DNA from 4 places in the Siminovitchia fortis genome. Region 1 is predicted to be linked to each of the others. Evidence: riboswitches for the same ligand, from Rfam matches in the RefSeq annotation. Region 1 holds a riboswitch; each other region holds the start of a gene.
What was found. Region 1 has a riboswitch for thiamine pyrophosphate ahead of FS666_RS17525 (ABC transporter ATP-binding protein). Riboswitches for the same ligand answer to the same signal wherever they lie in the genome.

Region 1 (8,114 bases):
GGAAAGGCTTTTTTTGCGTCTAAAAATAACGAAAAGCTTTTTTTAAAACGGAATTCCTCTCCTTTTTTGGCTGTTTTGTCAGCGGAGGGCATTGTTCCAAAATTGATTTGGACAAAAAGGATGGAAAACGGTGACGTGATCACCGCACAGGAATGTTTGAACGGCCGGGAATTCAAGCCGGAAGAAATGACCCGTGATGGCGTGGCGAAGCTTTTAAAAAAAATACATGAGTCCACCCCGCTTTTATCTATGCTTGGGCGTCTCGGAAAAACACCGTGCAAACCGGAGATGATGCTGAAAGAGGTGATGGCGGTGCTGGATGAGGAGCTGATGTCTCATCAGCCAGTCGTTCAATCGCTTCAGATTCTCCAAACTGAGCTGGCAAATGTCAGTTGTGAGACGTTCACTGTCTGCCACGGCGATGTCAATCATAATAACTGGCTTCTTTCGGACAACGATGAAATTTTTCTGATTGACTGGGACGGAGCCACGATCGCCGATCCCGCCATGGATATCGGGCCTCTTTTATACTGGTATATTCCAAGGGATGAATGGAACCATTGGCTTGGCCTGTACGGCCTGGAATATACGGAACATCTTCAGCTGCGGATGAAATGGTATGTCATCGCACAAACGATGCTTGCGATCGGCTGGCATAAGACCCGACAACGGTACCAGGAGATGGATTTCTGGATGGACTATTTGCAAACGATCCTTTAGAGGATGCTCATAACCCCCCATTTCTTACCAGACAGCACAAATATGAAAAGTCCAACCTGATATCACCCTTTCGCCAAGTAGAATTTTATTGTATGTAAAAGTTATTATTCTATCCTTCATAATCAAAAATATATGATACAATGATTCGAAAAACAGGGGAGATGAAAATATTGGAGACGATGCAGCTTGGAAGTTTGACGTTGACATGGTTGAATGGGGGAGTGACCCATCTTGACGGCGGCGCCATGTTTGGTGTTGTGCCCAAGGCACTTTGGTCCAGGAAATACCCTGTTGATGAGAAGAACCTTGTTGAATTGCGGTCCGACCCTATTTTTCTACGGAAAAATGGCAAAAATATTTTAATAGAATCAGGGCTTGGCAGCGGGAAATTGTCAGAGAAACAAATCCGTAATTTTGGTGTAACGGAAGAATCCAAAATCGAACAATCACTTGCCGAATTAGGGCTTTCGCCTGCGGATATTGATATCATCTGCATGACCCACATGCATTTCGACCATGCCAGCGGGCTGACCAAGCGAGACGGAGATGGGTATGCATCAGTTTTTCCAAACGCGGTCATTTACACCTCGAAAATTGAGTGGGATGAAATGCGGGAGCCGAATATCCGGTCAAGAAATACATATTGGAAGGAAAATTGGGAACCAATAGCCGATCAGGTGAAAACGTTTGCAAAAGAACTGATTGTGGAAGACGGGATCAAAATGTTCCATACCGGCGGACACAGTGCGGGCCACAGCATCATTACGATTGAAAGCGACGGCGAAAAGGCTGTCCACATGGCGGATATTATGCCGACGCACGCTCACCCGAACGTTTTATGGGTATTGGCGTATGATGACTACCCGATGGACTCGATCCGCGCGAAACAAAAGTGGATCCCTGCGGAAATTGAAGCGGGGAGCTGGTTCATTTTTTATCATGATGCCATTTATAGGGCTTTAAAATGGGACGGAGAAGGAAATATCATTGAGGCAGTTAAAAGAGAACAAAAAAACAGGTGAACTTAAAATATCACCTGTTTTTTCGTTGTTTAGCGTACTATAAAATGCTCAGGTTGTGAGTAACTTATTTTTCACTTAGTGCTGCGTCCGGCTCCGACGGACAGGAGGTCCTAGTGCCGCCGGCGCCACAGGACGTGGCGCTTTAAGGCGGCCAGCGCCCATCGACTAGCAGACTTCACGCTTCTTCCTACGATAAGTCAACATCGCTCCGCTCCGCTGCGCGTGTTTCCTTTATCTCGTCAGAAGCGCTCCAGTCTGTACGTCGATAAACAGGCGCCTGCGCCTTTGTTCTATGTACTGGATGTTTCTTACGCGTAGGTCACTGGATACACATCAATGATCGTACCGGTGTTGGCATCGGCAAGGAATTCATATTGTTTTGTTTCCCCGTCTTCCTTTGTCGTAATGCCGCCTCTGTACACTTGTGTTTTAATAGCGTATTTCTCATATTCTTCAGGCCTGAATTTAATCCACGAGCCTTCAATGCTGCCGGAATCCTTGAATGCTTCTTTAACGGTTTGAAGTACTTTTTCACCAGATGCCAAAGAATTTTTCTTTAAAGCTTCGCTCGCATAATAGCCAGCAATGACACCGGCACCTGCGCCTAGTAAAAAGTTTTTCCAATTCACAACGAGCACCTCCTAAGTCAAATCATCCCTTTTAGTATACCGTAATTTAAGAGGCAGTTCGAATAATAAATGATAATAAATTATGAAAGATAAAATATTGGTAAAATATATGAAAGCCAAATAAAATGAAAGCAATATAGGAAAAGGGGTAGTTTCATTGGATAAAAATACGATGGATTTGTTTCAAACTCTGACAGAACTTCCTGGAGCACCAGGTTTTGAACACCAAGTACGCAGATTTATGAAAGGTGAACTGGAAAAATATTCCGATGAAATTGTACAGGATCGTTTAGGAAGCATTTTTGGCGTTAAGCACGGACAAGGTCCGAAAGTAATGGTGGCTGGTCATATGGATGAAGTAGGTTTTATGGTAACACAGATTACGGAAAACGGTATGCTTCGGTTTCAAACTTTGGGCGGATGGTGGAATCAGGTACTTCTCTCCCAGCGGGTGCAGGTCATCACAGAGAATGGTCCGATCATAGGGGTAATTGCTTCAATTCCTCCCCATCTTCTTAGTCCTGAGCAACGGAAGAAACCGATGGAAATAAAAAACATGATGATTGATATAGGGGCTGATGACAGGGAAGATGCCAAGAAAATTGGAATCAAGCCCGGGCAGCAGATTATCCCGATCTGTCCATTCACCCCGCTTGCCAATCCAAAAAAGATTATGGCCAAAGCATGGGATAATCGTTACGGCTGCGGCCTCGCAATTGAATTGATGAAGGAACTGCAGCATGAAAAGCTTCCAAATATACTTTATTCAGGAGCGACTGTGCAGGAGGAAGTGGGATTAAGAGGTGCTGCTTCCGCTGCCAATATGATTCAACCTGATATCTTTTATGCGCTGGATGCCAGTCCTGCAAATGACATGTCAGGGGATCAAAAGGAGTTCGGCCATCTTGGAAAAGGCGTCCTTTTAAGAATTTTAGACCGTTCCATGGTTACGCTAAAAGGGATGAGAGAATTTGTGCTCGATACTGCAGAATCCCATGACATCCCCTATCAATATTTTGTTTCAATGGGAGGAACCGATGCCGGCCGAGTACATATTTCCAATGAAGGAGTACCGAGTGCAGTGATCGGAATTTGCTCCCGGTATATCCATACACATGCGTCCATTGTGCATGTTGATGATTATGCCGCCGCAAAAGAGTTGCTTGTAAATCTAGTAAAAGCGACTGACAAGGCAACGGTTGATTCGATTCGAAACCAATAGACAGACAAGGAGTTTTAGATATGATCATCGCTATCGGATCAAAAAATAAAGCGAAAATAAAGGCTGTTGAAAATACATTCAGGGAATTAAATATGGAAGTTTCCGTCCTTTCGCTGGAGTCACCATCGGGAGTTAGCCCGCAACCATTTTCCGATGAAGAAACAATGAAAGGTGCTGCCAATAGAGCGGAGTTCTGCTTACACCAAATGGAAGAGGCAGATATTGCAATTGGTCTTGAAGGGGGGGTGACAGAAACACCTTTCGGGCTTTTCCTATGCAACTGGGGGGCTTTGGCTGAAAGTGGAAAGGAAACTTTATTTGCCGGCGGAGCGAGAATAAAACTGCCGGGTGACATAGCAGAGCGTCTGAGGGCCGGAGAAGAGCTTGGGCCTGTCATGGATGCTTACAGTAAAATGCAGGGGATCCGTCACAAGGAAGGCGCGATTGGAGTTTTTACACATGGTCTAGTTGACCGAGCGGCCATGTTCAGCCATATTACGAAACTTTTGATCGGACAGTACGAAAAGCTTAAGGGCAGTTCCAATTAAGGAGCTGCCCCTTATGTATTTTATTATTCGAAAATGTACGCCAATGCCTTCATTGCCTGGTTGACCGTTTCTACTGTGGCATTCGCTTTGTTTGAGAGTTCTTTCAACGGGTGGTGAAGTTCCTTGGGGCGAATCAAAATAAGCGGTTTTCCAAGAGTAAGGGCTGTGCTGGCATCCATTGCTGTATTCCATTGTCTGTATTTTTCGCCAAACAATGCGATGACCAAGTCAGCTTTTTGCATTAAAACTTGGGTCCTAAGATTGTTAAAACTGGAAGCGGCTTCATCTCTGAAAACAGCATCAGGCTGTTCTCCTAAAATCTCTTCCCCGATGGCATCCGAGCGGGCGTGATTCTCCATCGGGCCTACAAAATCGACCGGAAGCTGAAGTGTTTGGGCTTTCTCCTTAATTTCCTCTCGCCAGCTGCTGTGAATCTCTCCGGCGAGATAGATAGTTAACCTCATTAAAACCCCTCCTAAAATGGTTTATCACCATCCATCTTACCATTAAAAGTCAGAATAATCCCGTAAATTATCTATAAATAAAAGAATTATCCAATCAATTGAATAAATATAATAAATTTGATTTTAATTGTTTAATAGGTTATAAGTAAGAAGTAAGAAGTAAGCAAAATTAAATACCATTCGAGAAACACTAGGGGTGCCAAAAGCTGAGAGAGGATGGATCCTCAACCCTCGAACCTGATCTGGATAATGCCAGCGCAGGGAAGTGGTTGTTTGCAATTAAATGAAATTGCATACGTATGTCTATGATGTAGAGCCACTTCTATGAAGAAGTGGCTCTTTTTTAATGAAGACTAAGGGCAAACCTGGTATCTCGTCTGGAAAGGAGATGAAAGATGGCAGACAGCCTTGTGTTTGAAGACGTCACTTTTTCATACAAAAGAAGTGACGGAAAAAATGCACAGATATTAAAAGAATTGAGCTTTACGATCAAGGCCGGTGAATTTGTCAGTGTGATCGGTCCGAGCGGATCTGGAAAGAGTACATTGTTCCGCCTCATTTCGGGCCTGGAAACGCAGGATGAAGGCAATATTTTCATGAATGGGGAGGCAATGAAGAACCGGCTTGGGCATATCGGTTACATGGCCCAAAAAGATGGATTGCTTCCGTGGCTCACTGTATTGGATAATGCAGCATTGCCGCTGAAACTAAAAGGGCTATATGGGAAGGAAGCCCAAAAAGACGTAATGGGACAACTGGAAAGGTTTGGATTAAAAGGCTTTGAAGAAAATTTCCCACATGAGCTTTCAGGAGGCATGCGCCAGCGGGTGTCTTTTTTAAGGGCACTTTTAAGCGGATCGGAATTGTTGCTGCTGGATGAACCGTTCAGCGCATTGGATGCGGTTACGAAAATGGTTATGCAGGAATGGCTGCTTGAACAGTGGACAGAAATGGAAAAAACGATCCTTTTTATTACACATGATGTAGAAGAAGCGCTGTTTCTGTCGGACCGTATCCTTATTTTCAGCGAAACCCCTGTTGAACGACTGGATGAAATTACGGTCCCACTTGGCCGTCCTCGGACTGTTTCGGATTTGAAAAATCCTGCATTTACCATGTTAAAAGAGAAGCTTCTGATGGATTTGAAGAAAATGGTGACAATATGAACTTTTTAAGAAGATATGGATTGTCGATTGGATTGGTGTTTTTTTTATTGATTGTATGGGAAACAGGAGCCCGTTTGTATGGGAAACCATTTATTTTGCCATCACCTGTAGATATATTGGTGAGATTATGGGAATTGAGAGATATATTATTTATTAACCACTTGCCGGCGACATTAGCCGTAATTTTAATGGGCCTTTTTTTGTCGCTCGTATTCGGAGCCGGCCTTTCTATATGGATGCATGAAAGTGGGATTGTAAGGAAGGCATTCTTTCCGCTTGTCATTGCTTCGCAAACGATACCGGTAATTGCGCTTGCACCGATATTTGTCCTATGGTTCGGATATTCCATCTGGAGTAAAGTGGTTGTTACTGTATTGATCACATTTTTTCCGATTACCGTCAATACGTTTGACGGACTGAGATCTGCTGATCCTCACTTAAAGGAAATGCTGCAGACAATGGGGGCATCTAAACGGCAAATTTTTCTAAAGGTTGAGTTGCCGTCCGCATTGCCGCACTTTTTTTCGGGATTAAAAGTGGCCGTCACTTTAAGTGTGATTGGCGCGGCGATTGGAGAGTGGCTTGGGGCCGATTCGGGTCTTGGATATTTCAGCCGGAGAATGATGACGCAGTTTGACGGAGCCGGTGTTTTTGCACCTATTGTCCTTCTGTCATTATTAGGTATTGCTCTATTTTTACTTGTACGAATTCTGGAAAAAATAATGATGAAATGGAGAAATGTAAATTGAAGAAAAAGCTGATAGTGACCACAGTCATACTTTTATCTTTGTTTCTCGCAGCTTGTGGAGAAAACAAGGAGGAAGTCGTAGCAAATGAATCGGATCAAGAGCTTCAAGAGTTTGATATTATGCTCGACTGGTATCCAAATGCTGTACATAGCTATTTATATACTGCTGTGGAAAAAGGTTATTTTGAAGAAGAAGGCTTGAAAGTCAATATCCGTTTTCCGGCAAATACGACTGACCCGATCAATCTGGCAGCGACTGGTGACATAGATTTGGGCATTAGCTATCAGCCGGATGTTATTGCTGCAAGAGCCGAAGGTGTTCCTGTAAAGTCAGTCGCAGCCATTGTAAGAAACCCGTTGAACCATATTGTTTTCCTGAAAGACAGTGGGATTAAACGGCCAAAAGATCTTGAAGGCAAAACGGTGGGCTGGCCGGGAATACCGGTGAATGAACCGCTTGTCCTGACGATTGTGGAATCAGATGGTGGGGATATGGGCAAGGTGAAAATGACCGATATCGGCTTTGAACTTAACGCTGCGCTTGCAACGAAGCGTGTAGATGCAGTGAGCGGAGCCTTTATCAACCACGAGGTGCCGGTCCTTGCTGCTGAAGGAATTGAAACGAATCATTTTAATCCAGTAGATTATGGAGTTCCTAGTTATTATGAGTTGCTCTTTGTCACCAATGACGACACGTGGGAGACTAAGCAAGATGAAATTCGCTCTTTCTGGCGTGCAGCAACAAAGGGCTATGAATTCATGAGGGAAAAACCAGATCAGGCTCTTGATATTTTGCTTAAAAACCAAGACGAAGAAAACTTCCCTTTAAACGAGGAAGTGGAAAAGGAAAGTTTGGCTGAGCTGCTGCCGCGTATGGAAGCGGAAGGTGAGATGTTCGGAAGCCAATCGGAAGATTTATGGGAAGAGGTGGTTCAGTGGCTGGCCGATACCGAATATATCAAAGAAGTACCTGATATAGAAGGATTGTTCATCAATATCGCTGAATAAGCTTCCTTTCCTATCCATATCAATGGGTAATTCCTTTTTGCCTGTATTTTTTAACTTTGTATCACCCAATATATAAAAAAGAGATAGACAAAACATACAGTTGTCTTTACACTAGTTAAGGATATGGAAAATATATTGGGGGATATGGAATGAAAAAGTTTTTAGAGCGCAAAGGGGTTCATTTTACTGCCAAAGCATATTTTATAGATGCTTTAAGCTATATGGCACTTGGATTATTTTCATCATTGATTATTGGGTTGATCATAAAAACAGCGGGACAGCAGCTAAATTGGCCATTCTTTGCAGAGATGGGCGAAATGGCAATGGGGCTGATGGGCCCCGCGATAGGTGCAGCGATTGCTTTTGGGCTTGGCGCGCCTCCTCTCGTTATCTTTGCAGCCGTGGCAACAGGGGCGGCTGGAGCAGCTTTTGGCGGTCCTGCCGGAAGCTATGTGGCAGCTTTGGTTTCTACTGAAATAGGGAAAATGGTCAGCAAAGAAACGAAAGTCGATATTATTGTGACTCCATTTGTGACCATATTTATAGGTTTTGCTGTGGCCAAGTTTGTTGGCGCACCCATATCGAAA
Region 2 (8,114 bases), on a different contig from region 1:
AAATATTATGAAATGCGGCAATGCTGGATTAAAGAAAGTAAGGCAGGAAAAGATCGCCATGGTTTTTCAGCATTTCGGGCTGTTCAGCCATAGGACGGTTCTTGCAAATGTGGAATACGGTCTTGAAATCCGCCAAATCCCAAAAAAGGAGCGGAGAGAAATTGCATTGAAAAATATCGAGATCGTGGGCTTGAAGGGATATGAGGATAAATATCCGGATGAATTGTCCGGAGGAATGCAACAGCGGGTCGGATTGGCCCGGGCATTATCAAATGATCCCGACATCCTGTTGATGGATGAACCTTTCAGCGCACTGGACCCCCTGATCCGGAGAGAAATGCAGATTGAACTGCTCGATATCCAAAACAGGCTGCAAAAAACCATCATTTTCATAACGCATGATGTGAACGAGGCATTCAAAATGGGGGACCGGGTAGCCGTTATGAAAGACGGGCATGTTGTCCAAGTCGGCACACCGGAAGAAATAATCGAAAACCCTGCAAATGACTATATCTCCGAGTTTATCAAAGACATCGACCGATCAAGAGTGATTCAGGCCAGTCATGTGATGATCAAGCCGAATGCTCTCGTCTCCTTAAAGGACGGCTTGAATGTGGCAATCAAGGAAATGCAGGCAAACGGAATTTCAAGCGTCTTTGTCGTTGACCGCCAACGCAGCGTGAAGGGAATTGTAACGATTGATGATGCAATCAAGGGACTTAGAGAGAAAAAACGGCTGGAAGAAGTAATGCGTCATGATATAACGGTGGTAGATGAAGATGTATATGTGAGTGATTTGATTCCGAAAGTGTTGGAATCGAAATTTCCACTTGCTGTCGTAAATGAAGAGAATAAGCTGACAGGGTTCATTTTACGTGTCCATGTTCTGGCAAGTTTGACACCGGAAAACGGGATTGAAATACAGTAATCAGAAAAGAGGAGCCAGCTTAATATCTGCTCCTCTTTTTTGTATCACCTTGATAACAGCGACCTGAGCGCTTTTACAATAAGGACTACGGAAAAAAGAACGATGATGATGACAGAAACGATCATAATGACTGTTGAAAAAGCTGCAAGAGGTCCTGGAAGAAGAATTGTCAAATACAGAAGGGCGTATCCGGCAACAATGGCTGCCAGATAAAGGCCAAAAGATGTATTTTCAAAGAAAGACATGGTAACACACCCCCTTTACCATCATTTTATGTACAACCCAAGACATTGGTGAGGCCAATTTATTGAATGAAATAGAAAGGGATTTAAGAATTATATGATAATTATTGAAATCGTATATGAAGTGGTATATGATACAGAAAAGAACAACCTTCCTGTAAAAAACGATGACGGTGGTGTTAGAAGTGGAAACAGTTTATATAAAAGGACCGTTTGATGTGAAAGCGCTGGAAAATGAACCATGTGTCATGGCTCTTGGTTTTTTTGACGGCGTTCATTTGGGACATCGGAAATTGATTGAAACCTCCAGAGGCATTGCCGAACGGAAAAATCTCACATTGGCAGTAATGACCTTCTTTCCTCATCCGAGCAATGTCCTGCCAACGAATCAAAAAATAAGCAAATATTTATCACCTTTAGATGCCAAAAAGGAGATTTTTAAAGATTTAGGTGTTGAAAAACTTTTTATTGTGACATTTAATCACGAATTCGCCAAACTTGCACCAGCGGATTTCGTTCAAGAGTATATTTGCGGATTAAATTGCACACATGTTGTGGCCGGATTTGATTTCACCTATGGATACAAAGGCCAGGGAAACATGGACCGCATAAGGGATGACGGAGATGGAGAATTTGATATCACGGTTGTTTCTAAGGAAACGTATAAGAATATTAAGATCAGCTCCACTAAAATAAGGGAACTATTAAATGGCGGAGCGGTGGAGCTGGTCCCTCATTTTTTGGGAAACTTTTACTCTACCTGCGGACAAATTGAAGATGAATCATACGATTTAAAAAATCAAAAGACAATGGTGAAAGTATCTTTCAAGGATTATATGCTTCCTCGAAAAGGAACGTATTTGGTTCGTTTGAAGACGGAGCAGGACATGATTGAAGGAATCTGTACACTTTCTGAAAATACTCCGGACGTCCATACAATTCGTGTTCATTCGAATGATAGGCTGCATCTAAAGCCCACTGTTAAGATCGAATGGATTTCAGAACTGGAAACGCTGCCAAAAGGCGAAGGGGCCGGGACGGAAGAAAAAGGGCAGATGGTTGTTTGATACTGTTCATTTTTATCCCGCATTAACGGGCAGTAAGACTCCCACCTCAAAACTTTAATGAATCGGGTAGTTTAGGTGGAAGATCAACTGCCCGTAAAAGCCCGATTCGTTCAACTAACAATCAGTGGGGGATGAAGAAAACCCCCACTGATTGAAGTTTCACTTTATCTGTTGTCTTACAAAAAACTTTATGTATAATTAAACGAGTGAAGAATGATGCATTGACTGCATTCTATTGAAAAAAGATGCGGCCAATCGATTTCTTCGCTTTTTTCTGTTAATGTCAGTTTTCGGTGCGGAAATGGGGAGAGAAATGGAGTTTACAATTGTTTTTCAATCAATACTTATTATTACGATGATGATTATCATCGGTGCGATATTGGCAAGAACTTCGCCGCTAAATAATGAAACACGGACCTTATTCATCAATATGATCGTTAATGTGGCAATGCCATGCATCATTCTATCAAGTATTTTCCATGTAGATATGAATGAAGATATGTTCCGGAAAATTGTATTGGTTTTTGTGTTATCCATTATTATTAATGTTGTCGGTATCGCAATGGGCTGGATTTTTGCGAACCTTTTTCAAAAAGGGTCGAACCGCACCAGAGAAATTGCTTTACTGTCAGGACTCGGTAATACCGGCTTTATCGGAATCCCGCTGTGCGCTGCATTATTGGGCCCTGAAGGGGCGCTGTATGCGGCTATTTTTGATGCCGGAGTTGACGTCACAATTTGGACAGTCGGGGTTGTGATGTTGCAGAAGAACCGGAAATTTGCATTGCAAACATTAAAATCGATGATTAACATTCCGACAGCTGCCATCGTCATCGGCTTGTTTGCTGCTTTTTTCAATATGAAGCCTCCGGAAATAATCATCGGATTGACAGATCGGCTTGCCGCCCTGGCAGCTCCGCTCGCCATGTTTTATATTGGGATGATGATTATGGGGCTGCAGCGGGGAATTGTCCGCCAGTCTGTGCCCCAAACATGGGTTCCGATTACAGTAAAGCTCATATTGCTTCCGATTGCCACCATATTTATGATTCATTTCTTTAATTTTGATGCTGTGTTGATACAAACGGTGCTCATTCAATCGATGATGCCTACCATTACGTTGGCATCCATTCTGTTTGCCAGGTATTCGGCCGATGAACAGATGGGGGCTTTAACTACCGTTCTATCTACGCTTCTCGGGTTGATCACCATCCCGTTCATGGTCTATATCATGAGCTTATTTATCAACTAGGCTTGCTTTTTGAAATATTCCTGCTATAGTGAAGATTGAACGCATCTCTTATTTCTTCGTTTAATCCAAAAACAGAATACGATTGTGTCTGCTAGGGGAGCTTTATGCTGAGAGAAATCATTGATTGATACCCTTTGAACCTGATCTGGTTTATGCCAGCGTAGGGAAGCAGGCTGAGAATACGTTATTTGTATTGCTATGCAGCCGCTTCCTTTTTAGAGGGGCGGTTTTTTGCGTTTAATAAGCGGGGATGAGAGGCGCAATAAACATGAAGGAGCTGTACATAAAATGCGAGTGGACAAGATGTTATTTACTGACAGACTTTATGAAAATGCCAAGGAAATTTGGGAAAAGAGCTATCAGCATCCGTTTGTTCAAGGAATCGGGGACGGGACGCTCTCTGAAGATAAGTTCGTCTACTATATGAAACAAGATTATGTCTACCTGATCGATTATGTAAAACTGTTTGCCATCGGCGTGCAAAAGTCTCAGAATCTCGAAACGATGGAGCGGTTTGCCCATTTGCTTCATGAACATCTTCATTTTGAGATGGAGCTGCATCGGCAGTATGCTGCAGAATTCGGAATAACAAGGGATGAATTGGAGGAAACCGAACCAACACCTGTTAATCTTGCCTATACCCGCTATATGTTAAATGTCGCCCACAACGGAACACTTGCCGAATTGATTGCAGCTTTGCTCCCATGTGCCTGGCATTATGCTGAAACCGGCAAACGGCTGAAAGAACAATATAAAGGCAGTTTGGAAAGCAATCCTTACAAGAAATGGGTAGAAACATACTCATCAGAAGAGTTTGGCGCATTGGGAGAATGGCTGATTGAATTACTGAATGAGCTGACAAACGGTAAGCCGGAAAGAGAACTGGCGCTGCTTGAAAAGCATTTCCTGATCACATCCAAATATGAATATCTCTTCTGGGATATGAATTACCACAAACAAGAATGGCAGATCTGATGTTTGTCTTATGAGCAGGTGGGGTGCTCATGATGGTATAAAAAATAGAGCGATTGGAGGTTTGCTTCATGAAAACAGCACTTACCATCGCCGGCTCTGATTCAGGGGGCGGAGCCGGGATACAAGCGGATTTAAAAACATTCTCTGCCCTGGGAGTATTCGGGATGTCAGCGATTACAGCCATCACTGCCCAGAATACTGTAGAAGTCAGATCTGTTCAAAATATTGACTTGGATATGATCAGTGATCAGATTGCAGCCGTTTTTGACGATATAGGCGTGGATGCTGTAAAAATAGGCATGCTGGGTAATTCGGCAATCATCAAAACAGTTGCAAAAAGTCTAATAAAATACAAACCGGAGCATGTTGTACTGGATCCTGTCATGGTTTCAAAGGGGGGCCACCATTTGCTGGAACTCAATGCTGTCGCTGAACTCAATGAAATTCTGCTGCCATTGTCTTCGCTGGTTACCCCGAATATTCCTGAAGCCGAAATTTTATCCGGCAGGAAGATAAATTCGGAACCTGATATGTATAAGGCTTGCCGGGATATCATGGAAAAAGGGCCAAAAGCAGTGCTCATAAAAGGCGGTCATCTGGATGGGGACCCCAATGACCTGTTTTACGACGGAAAACAATTTCATTTATTTAAAGGTGAACGGGTTGAAACGAAAAATGTCCACGGGACCGGATGCACGCTTTCATCCGCCATTGCTGCTCACTTGGCGAAAGGTGAGAGTATGTTGACGGCCATCGGAAATGCGAAGGATTACATTACGGCTGCCATTGCCGAAAGCCTAGACATCGGACAAGGACACGGCCCGGCCAATCATTTTCACCATTTTTATGAGCAGGTCTATTAAGGGGTAGGGGTAATTGAAGTATGATATTAATTATAAACTATATTTAGTGACAGAAGAAGATATGCCTTTCGAACAGCTTTTGCCGGTCATCAAACAGGCCGTAAGCGGGGGTGTAAGCCTCGTTCAATTAAGGGAAAAAAGTTCTGAAGGGCGGATTTTTTATGAGAAGGCCCTTAAATTGAAAAGCTTCCTCGATACATTATCCATACCATTAATTATAAATGACCGTGTGGATGTTGCTTTGGCAGTAGGTGCCGCAGGAGTCCATGTCGGACAATCAGATCTTCCGCTGGAAGCGGTAAAAAAGATCATTCCGGATTCCATGGTTGTCGGAATATCCGCCCGTACCGTGGAGGAAGCCGTTCTTGCAGAGGAAAAGGGGGCGGATTATATTGGCGTAGGTTCCATCTTTCCGACATTGTCAAAACCTGATGCCAAGCTCCTTCCGAAAGGAATGCTGGAAAAAATAATTGAATCCGTAACCATTCCTGTTGTAGCCATCGGCGGCATAACCGAACAAAACGCAGGAATGCTTCAGGAATATAAGATAGACGGATTAGCTGTAATATCATCAATTACAAGAGCTGCCGATCCAAAATCTGCAGCGGAGCGGTTATTAAAAAATGCATTTAGAGGATAAAATTAAACATGAAAGCCGGCCTTGTTGTCAAGGGCCGGTTTTTTCAGCTGCAAAGGAAAAAGGATTGCTTATGCTTAAACAAAAGCTTCGCACGACGAAATATTATTCTTGTATTATTTTCCTATTCGCTATATGTTTAAAAGAGCAGTGTTCCAAGTTTTTTTAGCGAAAGGTGAAAATAATGAAAAGAGAAAACAGTTCAACCAGGGGTAAATTATGGACAAAATCCTTCACGTTGTTAGTCCTTGCAAATTTGTTTATATTTATGAGTTTCCAGATGCTGATTCCGACAGTCCCGCCTTATGTAAAGAAGCTGGGGGCCTCAGGCATTGAGATTGGCATGGTCACCATGGTATTTTCGATTGGTGCTGTACTTATCAGGCCCTTTATCGGTTATTTATTGGAGTTTTGCCAACGGCGGTGGCTTATTTTAATTGGAGCGGCAGGCCTTCTGCTTGTTACCATTCTGTATCCCCTTACGCAAATCGTGTTCATCCTGTTGTTATTCCGGTTTCTGCATGGATTTATGTGGGGATGGTCTTCAACCGTTAATGGAACGGCTGCGGTTGATATCGTGCCCAATGACCGAATCGGGGAAGGGATGGGGTATTTTGGGCTCTCCATAACAGTTGGCATGATCATCGCTCCCAGTGTCGGTATATTTTTGTATCAACATTATTCCTTTGATATCATGATCATTTTTTCCGCAGTTCTGGGTTTTATCGCCCTCATAATGTTTTCTATTATAAAATATCAAACACCGGAAAGCGTAAAAATGATAAAAAAAGAGGATGTTCGTTTTTCTTTTTCGGGATCGTTCATCGAAACGTCCAGCTGGTTCCCGGCTTTTATCACATTGCTGGCCACTTTTGGGTATGGCACGATTGTCACGTTTATCGTTATTTTTTCCGAAGAGCGCGGAATTGACCAAATTTTTTTATTCTATATTTTGAATGCTGTTACCGCAACACTTGTCCGCCCGGTAACGGGAAGGTGGTTCGACAGGAACGGGCCAAAGATTTTGGTGATCGTTTGTTCGAGCCTGACTTTCATATCCATGTGGATATTATCTTTCTCAACCGGCTGGGAGGGAATTGCCATTTCAGGCTGCTTATTCGGAGCCGGATATGGTTCTTTGATTCCTGCCCTTCAGGCATGGGTACTGGCAAAAACGCCAAAAACCCGGAGAGGAGTGGCAAATGGGATGTTTTATTCAGCAATCGATGTGGGGATCGGGATGAGCGGACTAGTTTTTGGAATGGTTGCCCTATTTATTGATACAGCAAAATTATTCCAAATCTCCAGCTTTTTCTTTATTGCTGTCATAGCTTTCACATTATTTGCCGGGGAAAAAACATTTTACCAGCACAGCAAGGATGTCGATATTTGAAAAGCGCCTTTGTCCCTATTTGCATGCATTTATCTAATACTATCGTAATGTGCCGGATGTAACAGCATGCAATATATTTGTAATAGAAGATAAATAATCCTGTTATTCGTTTGATATGTTCCTCTGTTAGCATAGTCATCGTTAGCGATCTTCGACTAACAAAAAAGGAGGAACAAAAATGAGAAAAAAGCTTATCGCATTTTTCACAGGGGCCATCATTGCAGGGGTATTTGCAGGTGGGCAGGCATCAGCTGCAGCAGAGGCATATGAGGTTCAGCAGGGCGATTCTTTATGGAGCATCTCGCAAAAGTACGGAACCTCAGTCCAACAGTTAAAGTCCTGGAACAATCTTTCCAGCGATCTCATTTTTCCCAATCAGCAGCTACATATTTCTGCCGATACGGCTGTTAATAAGGAACAAAATATAGATGATATATATACAGTTAAATCAGGGGATTCCTTATGGAAAATCTCACAAAAATTTGGAGTCCAAGTCAATGAGTTAAAAGCTTGGAACAATTTATCATCTGAACTGATTCACCCCGGCCAGAAGCTGGCGGTACAAGGCAGTGCAGTTCCGGTGCAGACTGAGGCGGTAAACACAGTTTCAGAACAACCGGCACCTGCTCCTGCACCTGAATCTGAGCCTGCACCGCAGCCTGCACCTGAACCTGAACCAGCTCAAGCACCTGCTCCTGCTGAAAAGGAAGTGTCCGCAAGCCCGCAAGGCAAGGAAATGACTGTAACGGCAACAGCC
Region 3 (8,114 bases), on a different contig from region 1:
GAGGTAACAATTTCCCCTAGATTAACCAGAGTGAATTGAATCTCTCCATCTTGATCCAGGAAATAAACCATTATACGATTTTCCATAGGGTCTACTATCCAGTATTCTTTAACACCGAAATTCATGTATAAATTCAGCTTTGTAATCATATCGTGCGATTTATTTGAAGGACTCAATATTTCAATAATAAAATCAGGAGCTCCGATGTATTCATTTTCAGTGAAGTTACCTTGGTTACAAACTACAAATAGATCGGGGACAACTGTCTTTTTTTCATCTTTACTTTCGTTATTAAAGACGACGTCAGTTGGTGCAGCGAATACCTTGCATTTACTCCCCTTCAATAAATTGTATAACTCACCGTGCAAATAAGATGATATCTCTTGATGTTTGATGCTTGGAGATGGAGTCATATATATAACACCATCGATAAATTCTAACCTTTTATCTGTTTTCTTCCGTTCAGATTCAAATTCTTCATAGGTGCTATACCTTTCATTTAATAAACTCAAAGCAATCACCACCCTAAGTCAATTATACTCGAATTAATAACCAAAAAGAAATAATGATGCGCGACACCCTCGCATTTGATTCGGAGGGGGATATACACTTCTATGAGGAATTGGGATTACTTATTCCGCCGAGCGCAATTAATAATATCCTCTGATATACCTTTCGATGAAATTGTGTCAATTCAATGAAATCGTTTTCTGGAAAATGGATAAGATCAAGTTCTCTCTAAAGGGGTAACAGTGCCTTAAAGAAGGTGCGCGTAGACCTCCGCAATTTTCAATACTTTAATATCGGCGTTATATCAACGTTTACAGGTTATCTCATTTATGATGGGGCAGCCTGTTTTTGTTTAAAAAAAGATAAGTGAACCCTGATAGAGGGCGTTTATTATATCCTTTATCCTTGTTTAAACCAATGCCGGGATATGAGATAATATAGTAATACACCAGATCAGGGAACAACTCCGTTTATTGTATGTTTTCGTGTGTTTTTTAAAAAATTAAGATACGATATTTATAGCCAGATTTAAATAGGAGGTACGGAAAAAGAATGAGTGGATTTCCGAAAGATGCTATGCGTATGCTGAAAGAGACGAGTCGTACATTTTATATTCCGATTACTTTTTTGCAAAAGGAGTTAAAGTATTCGGTTGCAGCTGCTTATTTAGTATTTCGGGCAATTGATGAAATTGAAGACCATGAAGAATTGGACAATGATGTAAAATGCACGATCTTAATGAAAGTAAGCGAATTATTTAAACAACCATTTGATAACCAAGAGTATTTAAGAATTCTTGGACGGACAAAAGATCAAATGCCCGAAGTTACACTTCGTTTAGAAGAATGGCTGCAAGCTTGTCCAAAAGATGCCCTGCCAATCGTTACGAACGCTGCTTCTGAAATGGCATTTGGTATGGCAAAATGGGCAAAAGCAAACTGGGATATCCGCACATGTGAAGATTTGGATGACTACACATATTACGTTGCAGGACTTGTTGGAGTCATGCTGTCGGACCTTTGGGAGCATTATGGCGAAGAAAAAACAGACCGGGAACTTGCCATTGGTTATGGGCGCGGGCTTCAGGCCGTAAACATTTTGCGCAATGAAAAGGAAGATTGGGATGAACGTGGTGTAAGCTTCGTACCCGACGGCTGGAATCGTGCAAAGCTATTTGAATATGCAGAGGTAAACTTGGCAAAGGCAGATGAATATATGAAGTTTCTAAAAAAGAAAAGCATTTTATTATTCTGCCGTCTGCCGCTTGCCCTGGCTCAGAAAACGTTAAAAGCGATGAAAGAGGGACGGGAAAAAATCACACGTGCAGAAGTAGAACAAACGGTAGAAGAAGTTCAAATCAGTTAATTCCATGTTTCAGGTGCAGAGAACGCTTTAGATTTATTAATCCCCGTCTCCCCTATGGAGCGGCTGCGAAATCTGTAAGAATATTGATGATAAGGCAGGTGTTGGCGTTGGCCAACTCAATCGAGCAAAGGAAATCTGAGCATATTCAAATCACTTTGAATGAAAAGGTTACAGGGGAGTCGATTTCCACAGGATTAGAGTCGTTTACGTTCATCCACAATGCGCTCCCCGAAATCGCTTTTGACGAAATCTCCATTGAAACCACATTCCTCGGCTTTGAATGCAAAACGCCGTTTCTCATCAGTTCCATGACGGGCGGGACAGCCCTTGCCGAGACGATTAACCGGAACTTGGCCGCAGCGGCCGAAGAACGGGGGTGGGTGCTTGCGCTCGGATCCACCCGGGCACTGCTCGACAGCGACGGACATTCCTCCTCTTTCATGATGAGGAAGTACGCACCGAGTGTCCCTGTTATTGCAAACCTTGGTGCTGTTCAGCTCAATTACGGATACGGTGTCGAAGAATGCAGGAAAATTATCGGGATGACTGAGGCGGATATGCTCGTCCTTCATTTGAACAGCATCCAAGAAGTGATTCAGGAAAAGGGAGATACGAATTTTAAAGGGTTATTAAAGAAGATTGAACAATTGTGCAGCACGCTGGAGGTTCCGGTCGGAATCAAGGAAGTTGGATGGGGCATCGATGGCCAGACAGCCAAAAAGTTAGCTGAGGCCGGTGTGGCGTTTATCGACGTGGCCGGAGCTGGAGGCACATCCTGGAGCCAGGTGGAAAAGTTCCGTGCCAAAGATCCCATCCGGCGGGCTGCCGCGCAAAGCTTCAGCGAATGGGGGATTCCGACGGTGGAATCGATCAAGCTGGTCCGCGGAGAAATTGGGGACCGTCCGCTGATTGCCAGCGGCGGGATGCAGACGGGGCTGGATGGCGCCAAGACTATCGCGTTGGGTGCCGACCTGGTCGGATTCGGGCGATCCATTCTGAAAGAAGCGACCCAAAGCCCGGAAGATGTTATTGAAGTAATGAAAATCCGCGAAATGGAACTTCGGATGTCGATGTTCGGAATCGGAGCGTCGACAATTCAAGAATTGAAAGGAACTCCCCGCCTGAAAGAACGATGATAGTGGTATGAGGGCCTCGAAAATTGATGCATATTGCTCTATTTGGAGGGTTGCAAATTGAATCGCATTTTCATGAACGGAAAATTTTTTACAGCGGATCAGAAAAACAAAGAGGCCAATGCTATGATCGTCAGTAATGGAATTGTTACTTGGGTTGGAAAAGAGGAGGATATGCCTCCTGTTCAGGGAGAGAAGTATGATTTGGAAGGTCGCCGCGTACTTCCCGGGTTCATTGATGCCCATCTTCATCCGTTGCTGCTTGCGGAAACATCGAAGCAGCTTGCATGCACGCCGCCGGGAGTGACATCCATTTCAGGCATGGTTCAAGCGTTGAAGAAGCGGCTCAAAGGGCAAGGACCTGATTCATGGATAGAAGGCTGGGGGTATGATGAAGGCAAATTGGATGAAGGCAGGGCGCCGAACAGGCATGACTTGGACCAGGCGGCCAGTGATATCCCGATTGTTTTGACACGGACATGCACCCATATTCTTACCGTGAACAGCAAAGCTTTGGAAATTGCCGGAATAACAAGGGATACGCCAGATCCTCCAGGCGGAAAAATTGATCGTGATAAACTGGGAGAGCCGACAGGTGTACTGCGTGAAAGTGCAGCCGATTTAGTGAAAAGTAAAATGCCTGTAAAAAGCCTTGAACAAAAGGCCGCATTGCTGGCGGAATACAGTGACACATTTCTTGCCAAGGGTGTTACTGGCATTACAGAGATGATGGGAGAGCATAACCCTATCGATTATTATGATTTATATAAAGCTGCAAGGAAAAAAGGGCTGAAGCAAAGGGCGGCCCTCTATTACAATTGGGATGCGTTCCAGCAGTTTGACCTGCATGAGCCGGCCATTTTTGACAGGGAACAGCCTGTTTATATCGCTGGAATTAAATTATTTGCCGACGGCAGTATTTCCGGCCAGACAGCTTGGGTAAACCCCGCATTTCTGGGAGACGGTGAAAATTTCGGGATTTCTACAACCTGTCAAGAGGAGCTGCTGGCAGCAGGGGAAGCGGCAAAAAAATACGGTATCCAATTGGCCGTTCACGCAATGGGGGAACAGGCCATTGACCAGGTCGTTGATACGTTTTACAAAAAAGCCGATTGGCTGGATGGGGCCCCATCTGTTCGAATCGAACATGTGTCGCTGCCGACGGAGCAGGCACTCCGGCGTGCAGCTGAGTCCGGAATCGCCTTTGTGACCCAGCCCATTTTTTTATATGCCGAAATAGAAAGCTACCTGAACAATTTAGGTGAAGAACGTTCGAGAAAATCTTACCCGGTCAAAGCCATTCTGGAAAAAGGAATTCAAGTGGCTTTTTCATCAGATGCGCCTGCCACTGCATGGGATGATCCCGTGAATCCATTTGTCGGACTGGAAGCGGCCGTGAACAGGAAGGCTTACAACGGGACAGATATTGGACAGGAGCAGGGCATTCCGCTTGAAACAGCGGTCGAGCTTTATACGAAAGCGGCACAGGAAGTTACCCGGATTCCTTTCGTTGGCAGGCTTGCTCCGGGATACCATGCTGACTTCATCGTTCTTGAAAAAGATATCTTTAAGGCGGACAAAGCCGAAATTAGCAGCATGAACGTAGAAGAAACGTATATGGGCGGAGAAATGGTATATCAGAAGACGAGGGTCTGAAGGGAAAGGGTCCTTGTTGCTGCTGTCATGTAACCAAAAAAATACTTGAGTTCGTGTTATCAAGGCCTAAATCGTAGAAAGTCAAAAAAATAAAGGGCAATACATATTAGTCATGTAAAATATGTATTGCCCTTTTATCTTTTGCTCAACAAATCACGCCCGATTGCAGCTTAGTCAAATCAAAGTTTTTATAGAAAAACTTAGTGAGACATGTGGGAATCGACTGGCTTCCATTGGAACTGATTAAAGCAACTGCACTTATTCTTCATTTCACTTGCAGCAGACGAGGTGCTGTTGTGGTAAGCAATGCAATCACAATAAAGCAAGCTAAGGAAGAGGCAATGCAAGAAGTGCCGTTTGCGATGAGTGAGTAAAGAAAAGCAGATTGGCCTGGAGGTGCGTACTGCCCCCAGAAAATGATTCCGGCGATGAAGTGCCAAATATATCTTGCAGCGCCGCCAATCAATACAGCACTTAATAATAACAAGACTAGCATGACTTTTCCTTCAGATTTCAAAACATTTTTTATAGCAGGTGCAAGCAATCCTGCTGCACCAATAAAACTGAATGCAATAAAATATTCAATTAATCCTTGAAGAGGCGTCAAAATTTGTCCGGCAGCATCCCCTGTTACAATTTGCAGCAGGCCCCACAAAAATCCTGAAGCAAACCCGGCCTTTATTCCCCAGCGAAGCGACACGATAAAAATGGGTACCATGGAAACTGAAAACTTAATTGCCGGCGTTATTTGAACGGATGGGATCATATCAAGCATCATTGCAAATGCCGCAAAAATCGATACCTCCATCAGTGCACGTAATGACATCTTTTCTCTTCCCATAAAAAAACCCCCTATGATATGATGACCGACCGTAACCATAGGGGAACAACGGCAATGATAATCTTATTGCCGTTTATATACCATCCCTGCGCTAGCATTATCTAACAGGTTCAAAGGGTCCGGAACGAGTCCGCTCTCAGCAAAAAGCTCCCCTTGGTACGCCGATTCAAATTTCTACCTTTATTGTAGTATATTTTGAATAAAATGCAATCTCTGTTATTGAGAGGAGATTCACTCGAACTAGGAATGGAGATAAAGAGGGCCGTTATCTGCCATCAGATTTTCTTTTAAACCGGCTCCCGGTATTCATATACACAATGGCAAAAATAACGATGATAATAAATAAAATAAGACCCAAAATGAACAGTAACTGGTTTTCCAAAGCTTCACTTAATCCCCACAGCAAGATACTAAAACAAATGCCGTACATTATTTTGCCCATAAATTTACACAACGCCGTTTCGTCATATTGGGCTTTTTCACTGTCAGACTTCGTATTGTAGCCGGCAATCAAAAATGCGCCTTTCCCTTTTGACAGTATGACGGCGAAAATGAGGAATGGAATGAGAATGATAATATTTATAATGAATCCGGTCATAGCAGCAGCCTCTCTCGTATAAATTTCATGCTCCTGATTATTATACCAACTGCGGCACAAGGTTTGGCCGATAAAAAAGTAAATCAAAAGAAAACAAAGTTAAATTGGGGTTATTCCAAAGAATAATCATTTTACAGTTCTTACCTTTTCAAACCTTTGGTATTATTAGAGTAATTAAATTAAAAAATGGGGAGTGGTTTGTTTGTTATCCGGTCCAGTTAGTACAGGTAGTATCGTTGGTGTCGTGATCATTCTTCTAACCTTACTTCTAAATAAAAAGTCAGCAGTTTTAGCAAAAATTCCATCTTATTTAGGTTTATTGGCATCAATCATCATATTCATCATAAGTTTTGAGATTAGAGGTTTTGAAGGTGCCGCATATGGTATTTGTGCGTTTACAATCCTTATTTTTACCATCTTGTCCTTTTATATATCTATAAAAATATCAAAAGTAAAAAAACATTAAACTCTAAAAATAACCCCTTGATTTATTTTAGGGGCTTTTTAGACAGCCCCCTTAAAAACTCTCCACTTCCTTTACGGCGTCCGCCGCTTTTCCATCTTGTTTATTCGGATTTAAAATCATAAGCAATATAAAGACGCAGCACACGAGCGCACTGGAAATCAAATAAATCGATTGATAACCGTTTGCTGCGGTAATGATCCCGAAAATATATGAACCAAGCGCAATTCCGCCATCGAAGAAAGTGTAAAAAGTGGCGGTGGCATACCCGCTTCGCTCGATACTCGTGGATTGAATGGCAAGCGTCTGCATACTCGGCACTAAAGATCCGTATCCAAGCCCGATCAATGCACCGGCGGTCAAAAATGTGGCGGCCGAGCTTGTATATGCCAGCATAATCAGCCCGGCGATGAATAAAACCAATCCGGGGTACAGGACGTATTGAGGTCCTTTCAGATCAAACAACCTGCCTGTGAACGGTCTTGCAAGAAGCATGACAGCGGCAAAGACGAGGAAAAAGGTACTTGTCATGCTCAGCAGATTTTTTCCTTGGGCATAGATGGATAAATAAGATAGAATGCTTGCATATGAAAGGCCTGTCAGACAAGCGAGAAAGCCGACAGGTATTGCCTTTTTCTCAAAAAAGTCGAAGAATTGGCAATTAGCAAAAAGTCCCCTTCGGATAAAGCATATCCAAAGGAGGCAAAAAAAGTGTAACTATTAATAAACGGTACTTTTTTCAAATCACATTTCTCTCATTTTTCAAATGCAGTGGCTATCTTCAGTGCATCCATCGGGTTGCTCACTTGGTCGATGGCGTAGACTACCTGGCCGTCCTGCCACAGGATCCGGGTGTTCTTTCCTTCCGCATCAAGAAAGGCATGTCCATGCGGTTTTGGAACAGGAAGTGTGTGGTCCTCCAAAAATTGTACGGCATCACGGGCGAGAGCCGTTCCTTCTTCACCATTATTGGTAAATGCGTGTGATGAAAGAGCCCAGCGTCCTTCATTCCAGCTTGTCCATACAGAACCAGCACCTGCATCTTGATAACCCGTTATATGATGTCCCAGGTCAGTTGGTTGTCCGCCAATTTCACTGAAATTCTCAAAAGCTATTTCCTCATCTGCAGCTTCTTGGCTTTCGTATTTTTTTACATCTATCCGGGCTATCCGGTCAGCTGCACCACTGTCATTGACCAGTTCTTCATTATTGATCGGTATCGGCTCATCACTTTGAAAAAAAACAACCGAGTAACGATTTTCATCCGATTTAGTTGTTGCCGTCAGGTGCTTGCCATTATTCAGGGGGAGTTCATTTGGAAGCTTGATCGTTAAGTTTGTATGGAATTGGTCTTTCACGGCCTCGATGACTTCTGCTTGTGTCATACTGTGGTTCGAGTTGTCCACCTCGTCTGTAGCTTCTTTGGCCTCACCTTCACCTGCTTTTTCCGTTTGGTTCTGATCAGCGGCAGGTTTTTTGCCAGGTGTCGTGGCATTATTAGAACATGCGCCTGCCAGTAAAATTAGAGACAATAGAAGGCCAGTTTGC
Region 4 (8,114 bases), on a different contig from region 1:
CCGTTTCCACCATCATTTGATCGAGCGGGTATGCCTTGACAAGCTCCTGAATTTCTTGTTCGTAAACCACATCAGGCGTCACAGAAATGAACCAGCCGTTCGCAATCATTCGCCGGACTGTCTTGGAATCTCCTTTAAACCAATGGAAATGCGCTTTTTCCACCCCATGCTTTTCAAGTAAGTCGCAGGTGATCGGTGCATCATCGTATACGGCGTGTAAGATGACCGGCTTGTCCCATTGCCTGGCCTTTACGATAAATTGTTCCAGCAATTCGATATATCCGCCGATGGAAAAATTAGCTCCCTTTTCCGAACGCAAATAATAAGGCAGTCCGACTTCCCCGATAGCGACCATTTGCTCCTGATGTTTTTCCATCCATGAAAGCAGATCCTGAAGGTCTTCATCAGCAGGCAGTTCCTGCTCCGGATGGAATCCGAATGCCGCATGCACCCGGCGATATTTTTCAGCCAGGCGCAAATTGTGAAGGCACGATTCCAAATGAAAGGAAACTGAAATTAAATCCGTACAACCAGCGGAATCCATTCCTTCCAGGATTTCTTCCGTTTCCTTCCCCGTGTATAAATCCAAGTGAATATGGGAATCGATGATCTTTTTCACTGTCGCTCACCTTCCCCGCTGCCATTTATGATCCAACTGCTGACCTCCTGTTTCCAGTCAAGGAACTCGCGCATAAAAAACAACTCCTTCTCCCGCGGCCTGTCAAAAGGCAACTTGAATTCCTTCATCACGGTCGCCGGCTTTGTTGAAAGGACTGCAATCCGGTCAGAAAGGAAAAGAGCCTCTTCGATATTATGTGTCACGAACAGAATTGTCTTTTTATATTCCATCCATATGGATTGCAGCCATTGCTGCATATCCTGTCTCGTAAAATCATCAAGTGCCGAAAACGGCTCATCCAGCAAAATAAGCGGCTGGGGACTTAATAACGCCCTGATAAAAGCGGCCCGCTGCTTCATGCCGCCTGACAAAGCATCCGGCAACTCATTTTCGTATCCGGCAAGCCCGGCTTTTTCAATCATTTCCAAAGCCCGCGCTTCATCCGCTTTTCCGGTCAGCTCCTGCCCCAAGAGCACATTCTGTAAAATGGTCCGCCACGGAAACAGTGAGTGTTGCTGCGGCATATAGCTGATATGGCCGCGTTCTCCCGTAATTTCCTGTCCATCCAAAAAAACGCCGCCTTGATCTGGAGCCAGAAGTCCTCCGATAAGGTGAAAAAGTGTGCTTTTACCGCTTCCGGAAGGACCGAGAATCGTGACAAATTCCCCTTCCTCAACCGAAAGCTGTAAATCCTTCAATATTTCTTTTCCCGCAAAGCTTTTGGACAAATGTCTGATTTCCAAGTCGCTCATCTATTAACCTTCTTTCTTCTCCATTTGACAAGCTTAGCTTCAGCAAATGTAATGACGGCAAAAAACAGCAGGCTCAACATCATGATGATAAAAATCGCCACAAATACCCGGTCTGTGCGGAAAGATGAAGAGGACAGTGTCATATAGACTCCAATCCCACTTTTTGCCCCGAGCCATTCGGAAATCACGGCTCCCATCACACTGTAGGTCGCTGAAATTTTCAGCCCTGAAAAAACGGAGGAGAGGGCATACGGCCACTCCAGCTTTGAAAACAACTGGATTTTGGAAGCCCCCGCCATCAGCATGTAATGCTTCATATCATGCGGGACATTCCGGAAACCGTCCATAGCCGCAACTGTAACTGGGAAAAAGCAGACAAGCGTAATGACGATGATTTTGGGCAGCAGCCCGAAGCCGAACCAAATGACCAATAGTGGAGCCAAGACGATGATTGGAACATTTTGCGATAAAATCAAAAGCGGATAAACTGACTCCTGGACTCCCGGGAGCAAATGCAAAATGACGGCAGTTAGCAGGCCGACAGCACAGCCGATCACAAAACCTCCGGCTGCAAGCCCCACGGTCGATTGAAGATGCGGCAGGATCCCCTCGAAACCTTCCATTCCTTCGGCAAAGATGGAAGAAGGTGCAGGAAGGAGCCACTCGGGAATATCGAGCATTTTTACCGCCAATTCCCATATACATAATAAAAGGAGGAGGACCGCTGCCGGCCTCCATCCTTTCTTTGCGACCCACCCCATTATTGGTATTTCTCCGTCAATTGGCCCATTGTTATCCCTTCCGGCTGATATAGTATTTTCACCTGGGAAATGACATTGCTGCTGCCTATTTCAATCATGCGCTCATTCATTCTCCTGATAACTTCCATCAATTCGGAGAATTCGCCTTCCATCGTTGTCTCCAGCGGGTGCACCTCATGTTTGATCCCTGCTTCCCGGATCACTTTGATCGCTTCATCCACATAGGGAATGACGTCTTCGCCGTTCTTTGTTTTCGGGATGATTTGTATGCTGACTAATGAGTTGGCCATTTTCAGTCCTCCTTTTCGGGTAAAAATTCATTCGTGAATGCTTTATCCACATCAATTTCTTTTTCAAGCAATCCTTTATCGAGCATCCAATCCATATAATTTTGCCAAACTTCGGCTTTTTGTTCTCCCCAGCGCGGGGCATCATCCTGATAGCGCGGTGCCAGCCATTCCTGGCTTTTCTTTACAAGTTCTGCGTCCAGATCTGGAACGGCTTTGATTAAAATATCAGCGGCCTCTTCAGGCTGGTCGATGGCAGATTCATAGCCTTTTGATACTGCAGCCATGAACGCTTTGACAGTCTCCGGATCTTTTTCAATCATTTTTTCGCTCGTCGAAATAACAGGTGTGTAATAATCGAGCTTGTCCGAGTAATCCGTAAGGTAGACCATATTGATCTTTTCACCGCGAAGCTCCGCTTCCACTCCGGTCCACGCATAATAGATCCAGGCGAAGTCAATATCTCTTTTTACAGCCGTAAAAAAGTCGGCATCCCCCATGTTCACGATGTCCACCTTCTCAACATCCGCACCTTCCGTTTCCATCAGGGATGCCAAAACCGCTTTTTCAAGCGGAGCCCCCCATCCTCCATACGCTTTTCCTTCAAAGTCCTTTGGCGACTTGATATTTTTTTCTTCCGGGGATGCAAATCCCGATGTGTTATGCTGGATGACCGCGCCAATTGAAACAATCGGGACATCCTGAACACGCGCTTCCGTTATGCTCTCCTGGTAGCTGACACCAAACTCGGATTTTCCTGAAGCCACAAGCTGATCCGCTCCGGCTTCCCCTGGCAGGATGATGTCCACATCCAATCCTTCCTCTTTGAAAAAGCCTTTCTCCTGTGCAACATATAACCCTGTATGGTTCGTGTTCGGCGACCAATCCAGGACAACAGACACCTTTTTAAGACTTTCCTCTTTCCCGGCTGAATCGCTCTTATCCTTCGCTTGTCCACCGCAGCCGGCCAACAATAATAAAACACTAAAGATACTTCCCAACCATTTTTTCATTGAATTTCCTCCCTGATGTCATATAAGAAATGGCGCCAAGGGAAAATGAACCCAAGGCGCCAAGGCATGCTAAAATTTGACGTTCCCTTCGCTGGTATGAGCCAGATCAGGTTCAAAGGGTCAGCATTTTCCCCGAATGCTTTCTCAACCGGCACCACCGGTTCCCCTACTTCATCATTATTTAATTCCCCCTCATTATAGCAGAAAAAAAAGAAAACTGCTCCAAAAAGAGCAGCTTCCCTGATCCGTACGCCAAATCAAACTGGTGGAAAAATAGGCGGTGACTGCGGAGTGATTCCGCCTCCGATAATCGGAGCAATGTAAAATACCCATGCAATGCTTGCGGTTACAATCAGTTTTTTCATTTTCATCACCTCTCTGCTATTTTTTTATAATAATAAAGTGCTCTATCCGTATCTCTAGCTAAATAATATTCTGCTAAGGATAAAGCAAATTTATTATAATCTTCAATGAAAAAGAACTTTTCCAAAAACGGCAAGACATCGTTTTCAAGAAATGCCATTGCCTTTTCTTTATGGTCTTTTAATAAATATTGATAATATCGAAAAATCAATTCTTGCTTTTTCATAGAGTTAGCTTTTGTTTCCACCAAAATCTTAGAAATATTCCGAAGTGCTTTTTCTTTCTCTCCTAGGGAGATCAAAAGCTCAGTATAGCTGCATAAGCTTACCAGGTATTCTTTCTGTGATTGGGCTTTTTCCATTGAAAGGAGATAATAACCTGCGGCCTCTTCGAATTTTCCCGTTTTTTCAAGCAACAGGGCGTAGTTGTTATACATGGTAGAAATTAATTCTTCTGTATTGATTAAATTCATATTCCTGAATATAAAACGATACTGCTCTGCAGCGTTTTCGTATAAACCCAGATCTGTGTATGCGATACCTAACAAAAATTGAGTATGTAGTATACGCAAATAGTTAAAAGACCTGGAGTAAGCCTCCAAAGCATTGTGACCATAAGCAACACTGCTGCTGTTGTCTTTCAAGTTGGCATAATTAAGTGCAATAAAATAATACATTTCCGCTTGCCAAGGGGAGGGCAATAAGTCGTTTGCCTCAAGTTTCAACAAAGTATCCAGTGACTTTTTATAATCTCCTTTAATAATATCAAATGCAGCATTGATATATTCATAAAGCTCTTTTTCTTGGGCACTTAAAGAATTCAAAATTTGCCTTAGTGTTTCCTGTTCCTTCACGGCTCTCTCAAAGTCATTGACGAGCAAAAAATATCGATATAAGTATAGATGGTAGCGTGCAATGTAATTGGAGAAAGTAATGTATTCCCGCTGTTCTTCCACACGTTGGTAGCACTCTTCTGCGCGCTTCTTATCGTACGAAAGGACAGCATCCAATAAATCAGAGAGGTCGGCTGCAATCGTTTCCGAAGCTCTTTGAATCGAGTCTAACGAAATGCCCAAACGCTCGAGCAGGAGCATGATAGTTTCCTGATTCACTTCTTTGTTGTAATTCTCAAACTTGCTCAAATGTGTAACGGAACATATGCCATTGCACAGCTCAGATTGCGTCATATTTCGTAATTGGCGGTGATATTTGATCATTGCGCCGATATTCATTTTCTCCAAATTCATCTTTTCATCCTCTGGTCATACTACTTGTATAGATAAATAGTAGCACAATTTGGATAATAAATCTATTTTTTTCATGAACTTGTAATTTTTTACACTGAAAAAATATCTTTTAATGCCTCTTTTAAATCCGGAAACAAATAATCATATTGATTCTCTATTGCTTTTTCCGGAATCACGCGCTGGCCGCTAACCAGCATGCTGCTCATTTCTCCAAGCATTAATTTTAAAGCAAACTCGGGGACTGGAAGCCAATGCGGCTTTTCCAGAACGGAACCGATCACCTTCCCGAAATCTTTCATCTGTACGGGGGTTGGTGCGGTGACGTTGAGCGGGCCTTCAATGGCTGGAGTGTCGATCGCAAACTTGATCATGCCGGCGGCATCTTCCACATGAATCCATGACACCCACTGTCTCCCGGACCCCACGGTCCCGCCGATGCCGAATTTATAGGGCAGCGCCATGAGCGGAAGCGCGCCCTTATTGCCGAGAATGATTCCAAAACGGGCAAAAACTATCCTGACACCAAGCCGGCTGGCTTCGGCCGCTTTTTCTTCCCACTTCTGCACAGTTCCGGCAAGAAAGTCACTGGCATTGCTTGTGCTTTTTTCAGTAAAAGTGTCTGTGTCCGACATACCGTAATATCCAACGGCGGAAGCGTTGATCAGGACTTGGGGCTTGCTCTCCAATTTTTCAATCAGCCGAATGATTTCCCCTGTGGCCTCCATCCGGCTTTTGATGATCCGCTCTTTCTTTTGCTTTGTCCAGCGAAAACCGTTGATTGATTCTCCGGCCAAATTCACGATGGCATCTACGTTTTCCAAATTTTCTTCTGGACGGCTGCCCTGCTTGAGCCACTCGACGGCCTGCATCCGGTCCGTCTGTCGGATCTTTTCAGCGTTTCTTGATAAAACCGTTACTTGGTTGCCATCAGCCAACAGCTTTTCCTGCAAAACCTGTCCGAGAAACCCGCTTCCGCCTGCAATGACTACATGCAATTGCTCCACACTCCCTTCTTACGAAAATATTTTTTTCACTTTATCATTCCGGTATGTAAACATCTCCGTCATTTTTCCTTTGACAAAGGGATGAAAAGCCTTACCTATCGCGCCGAGTGGAAGAGCATACTGCAAATGGTCGCGGACTTCCGTCCCTTCTTCATTGTGGAAAAACAGATGTTCATGCCGCCAATAGGCGAACGGTCCTTTTTGCTGCTCATCTATGAAACGTTTAAGTTTTGCAACTTCTTTTATTTCGCCTTCCCACCTGGTTCGAAAGCCTGGAAAAGGGGACAGGGAATAGCTGATCCTCTGGCCTGTGAACATCAAAGAAGGCGGCTCCTGAATAAATTGGAGCTTAAACTTTGGCGGCGTAAGTATGGCCAAATTATTTGGATTTGAAAAAAATTCCCACACTTCACTAATCGGAGCATTTACAATCAGGCTGTTTTCCATAGTATATATCTTCAAGCCGGCACCCCCTTTTCCCTTTATTATATGGTTTTATACGTTAAAAAACTGAGCAAAGCCAAATTAATAGGCTATAATGAAGAATCAGGTGATCTTTTATGAAAAATGATAGAAAAGCCCGGCTGAAAAAGCTGGTAAAAGAAAACAAAATAAAACGGAGAACTTAAAATTTGAGTTTGTTTTAAGTGAAGATGAATATTCATATGTGACGATAGATTATTGGGTAAAATAAAAAGCCGATCGTTTAATGGATCGGCAATTTACATACTTATGTTAAGCTGATTGATTTTAATTCTTCCTGCTTTTTTTCAGTAACGGTAAATCCCAGTTTTTCAAGTGTCCGGATGATGCCGCTACAATAGTCTTTGTGTGCAATGAGGAACGTGCGGTCCGCTTCAATTTTTTCCTTTACGCTGGAAAGCATTGAGAAAAGTGCAGCCGTTTTTTCGTATGTTTCGTCTTTCGGCATATCTTCCAAAAGTGAGGTTGCTTCTTCTGTGACCGGCAAAATCCATATTTCGCACGGATTCGGAATTTCAAGCAGTTGATTGAATACATCCATTTTTTCCAACGGGGTTCTAAATGTAAAATCGGTCAGTTCATAAACACATGTTGTAGAATAATCGATATCAGGAAAAGGTGAAGGATCACCTTTTACGAAAGATTTGACTTTTAAATTGGTTTCGCCAAGCGTATGGTCATCCGAGTGAGAAGAAATCGTATTCACTGTAATGCCCCCTCTCCAAATTTAGAGCTGTTCTTTTCTCTAAAAAGAGAAATACCCTTCTTTCCGGAATGTTAAACAGTGGCTTTCTCCTATAAACGCATCGCAAACAGCGGACACTTTGAAGGATAAGGGAGAATATTTATTTGAAAAAGGTACGGCAAACCTGCTCAGCAGTATGTTCAAGGAGCTTGGGAGCTGATTCCATTGCTTCAGCAAGTGTCATTGGCCTCGTCATGATGCTGTTTACACTGATTACTCCATATTGATAAAGACTTTCGATATTTTTTCCGACAGATCCTGCAATAATAATAGTCGGGACGTCCAACTTTTTTGCCGCCTGCGCCGCCCTCATCGGCGTTTTGCCGAAGGCTGTCTGGAAGTCGACCTGCCCTTCACCTGTGATTAACAAATCAGCACCTGCCAGCTGTTCCTTTAGCCTTGTATATTCCATTACAACCTCGGCACCCTTTTCCATTACAGATGGAAAAAATGCCTGAAAGGCACCGCCGAGTCCTCCGGCCGCCCCGGCACCCGGCATGTTGTGCAGCTTTACGCCCATAATTTCCTTTACCTTGTTCGCCCAATGCGTCATGTTTTGATCCAAAATTTGGACGGTCTCTTCCGTAGCTCCTTTTTGGGGGCCGAAAACAAAGGAAGTGCCGTTTTTACCGACGAGCGGATTTTCAACATCCGACGCGATAACAAAATGACTTTCCTTGATGCGCGGATCAAAATTTTCTAAAGATATTTTGTGAACTTGGTTTAGTTCTCCGCCGCCGAATCCGATTTCTTTTTTTTTCTTATCTAAAAGCTTCATCCCGAGCGCCTGCAGCATTCCTGCTCCGCCATCATTTGTCGCGGACCCTCCAAGCGCTACAAT

Region 2: it holds a riboswitch for thiamine pyrophosphate, as region 1 does, so the genes downstream of both, tenA (thiaminase II) here and FS666_RS17525 (ABC transporter ATP-binding protein) in region 1, are expected to answer to the same signal.
Region 3: it holds a riboswitch for thiamine pyrophosphate, as region 1 does, so the genes downstream of both, thiT (energy-coupled thiamine transporter ThiT) here and FS666_RS17525 (ABC transporter ATP-binding protein) in region 1, are expected to answer to the same signal.
Region 4: it holds a riboswitch for thiamine pyrophosphate, as region 1 does, so the genes downstream of both, FS666_RS10315 (ABC transporter substrate-binding protein) here and FS666_RS17525 (ABC transporter ATP-binding protein) in region 1, are expected to answer to the same signal.

What each region holds. Positions count from the first base shown of each region.
Region 1 covers NZ_VEKZ01000076.1:2,632-10,745, forward strand. The annotation lists gene FS666_RS17495 (phosphotransferase family protein) at 1-720, shown strand, start outside; gene FS666_RS17500 (YtnP family quorum-quenching lactonase) at 891-1,742, shown strand; gene FS666_RS17505 (PepSY domain-containing protein) at 2,051-2,371, opposite strand; gene FS666_RS17510 (M42 family metallopeptidase) at 2,544-3,593, shown strand; gene FS666_RS17515 (DUF84 family protein) at 3,614-4,141, shown strand; gene FS666_RS17520 (YtoQ family protein) at 4,165-4,605, opposite strand; TPP riboswitch at 4,788-4,886, shown strand; gene FS666_RS17525 (ABC transporter ATP-binding protein) at 5,001-5,771, shown strand; gene FS666_RS17530 (ABC transporter permease) at 5,768-6,520, shown strand; gene FS666_RS17535 (ABC transporter substrate-binding protein) at 6,517-7,527, shown strand; gene FS666_RS17540 (PTS sugar transporter subunit IIC) at 7,677-8,114, shown strand, end outside.
Region 2 covers NZ_VEKZ01000071.1:3,797-11,910, forward strand. The annotation lists gene FS666_RS17120 (quaternary amine ABC transporter ATP-binding protein) at 1-928, shown strand, start outside; gene FS666_RS17125 (hypothetical protein) at 973-1,173, opposite strand; gene FS666_RS17130 (FAD synthetase family protein) at 1,356-2,237, shown strand; gene FS666_RS17135 (AEC family transporter) at 2,551-3,489, shown strand; TPP riboswitch at 3,573-3,673, shown strand; gene tenA (thiaminase II) at 3,778-4,464, shown strand; gene thiD (bifunctional hydroxymethylpyrimidine kinase/phosphomethylpyrimidine kinase) at 4,533-5,327, shown strand; gene thiE (thiamine phosphate synthase) at 5,341-5,967, shown strand; gene FS666_RS17155 (MFS transporter) at 6,149-7,357, shown strand; gene FS666_RS17160 (LysM peptidoglycan-binding and 3D domain-containing protein) at 7,536-8,114, shown strand, end outside.
Region 3 covers NZ_VEKZ01000008.1:46,895-55,008, reverse strand. The annotation lists gene FS666_RS04690 (Uma2 family endonuclease) at 1-512, opposite strand, end outside; gene FS666_RS04685 (squalene/phytoene synthase family protein) at 1,063-1,875, shown strand; gene fni (type 2 isopentenyl-diphosphate Delta-isomerase) at 1,983-3,011, shown strand; gene FS666_RS04675 (amidohydrolase) at 3,069-4,664, shown strand; gene thiT (energy-coupled thiamine transporter ThiT) at 4,930-5,505, opposite strand; TPP riboswitch at 5,572-5,669, opposite strand; gene FS666_RS04665 (DUF3784 domain-containing protein) at 5,771-6,103, opposite strand; gene FS666_RS04660 (YesK family protein) at 6,306-6,569, shown strand; gene FS666_RS04655 (MFS transporter) at 6,621-7,193, opposite strand; gene FS666_RS04650 (hypothetical protein) at 7,322-8,114, opposite strand, start outside.
Region 4 covers NZ_VEKZ01000027.1:6,083-14,196, reverse strand. The annotation lists gene FS666_RS10335 (TatD family hydrolase) at 1-619, opposite strand, end outside; gene FS666_RS10330 (ABC transporter ATP-binding protein) at 616-1,371, opposite strand; gene FS666_RS10325 (ABC transporter permease) at 1,368-2,132, opposite strand; gene FS666_RS10320 (MTH1187 family thiamine-binding protein) at 2,132-2,422, opposite strand; gene FS666_RS10315 (ABC transporter substrate-binding protein) at 2,425-3,432, opposite strand; TPP riboswitch at 3,499-3,610, opposite strand; gene FS666_RS10310 (helix-turn-helix domain-containing protein) at 3,803-5,041, opposite strand; gene FS666_RS10305 (TIGR01777 family oxidoreductase) at 5,131-6,036, opposite strand; gene FS666_RS10300 (SRPBCC family protein) at 6,055-6,507, opposite strand; gene FS666_RS10295 (hypothetical protein) at 6,776-7,234, opposite strand; gene FS666_RS10290 (glycerate kinase family protein) at 7,374-8,114, opposite strand, start outside.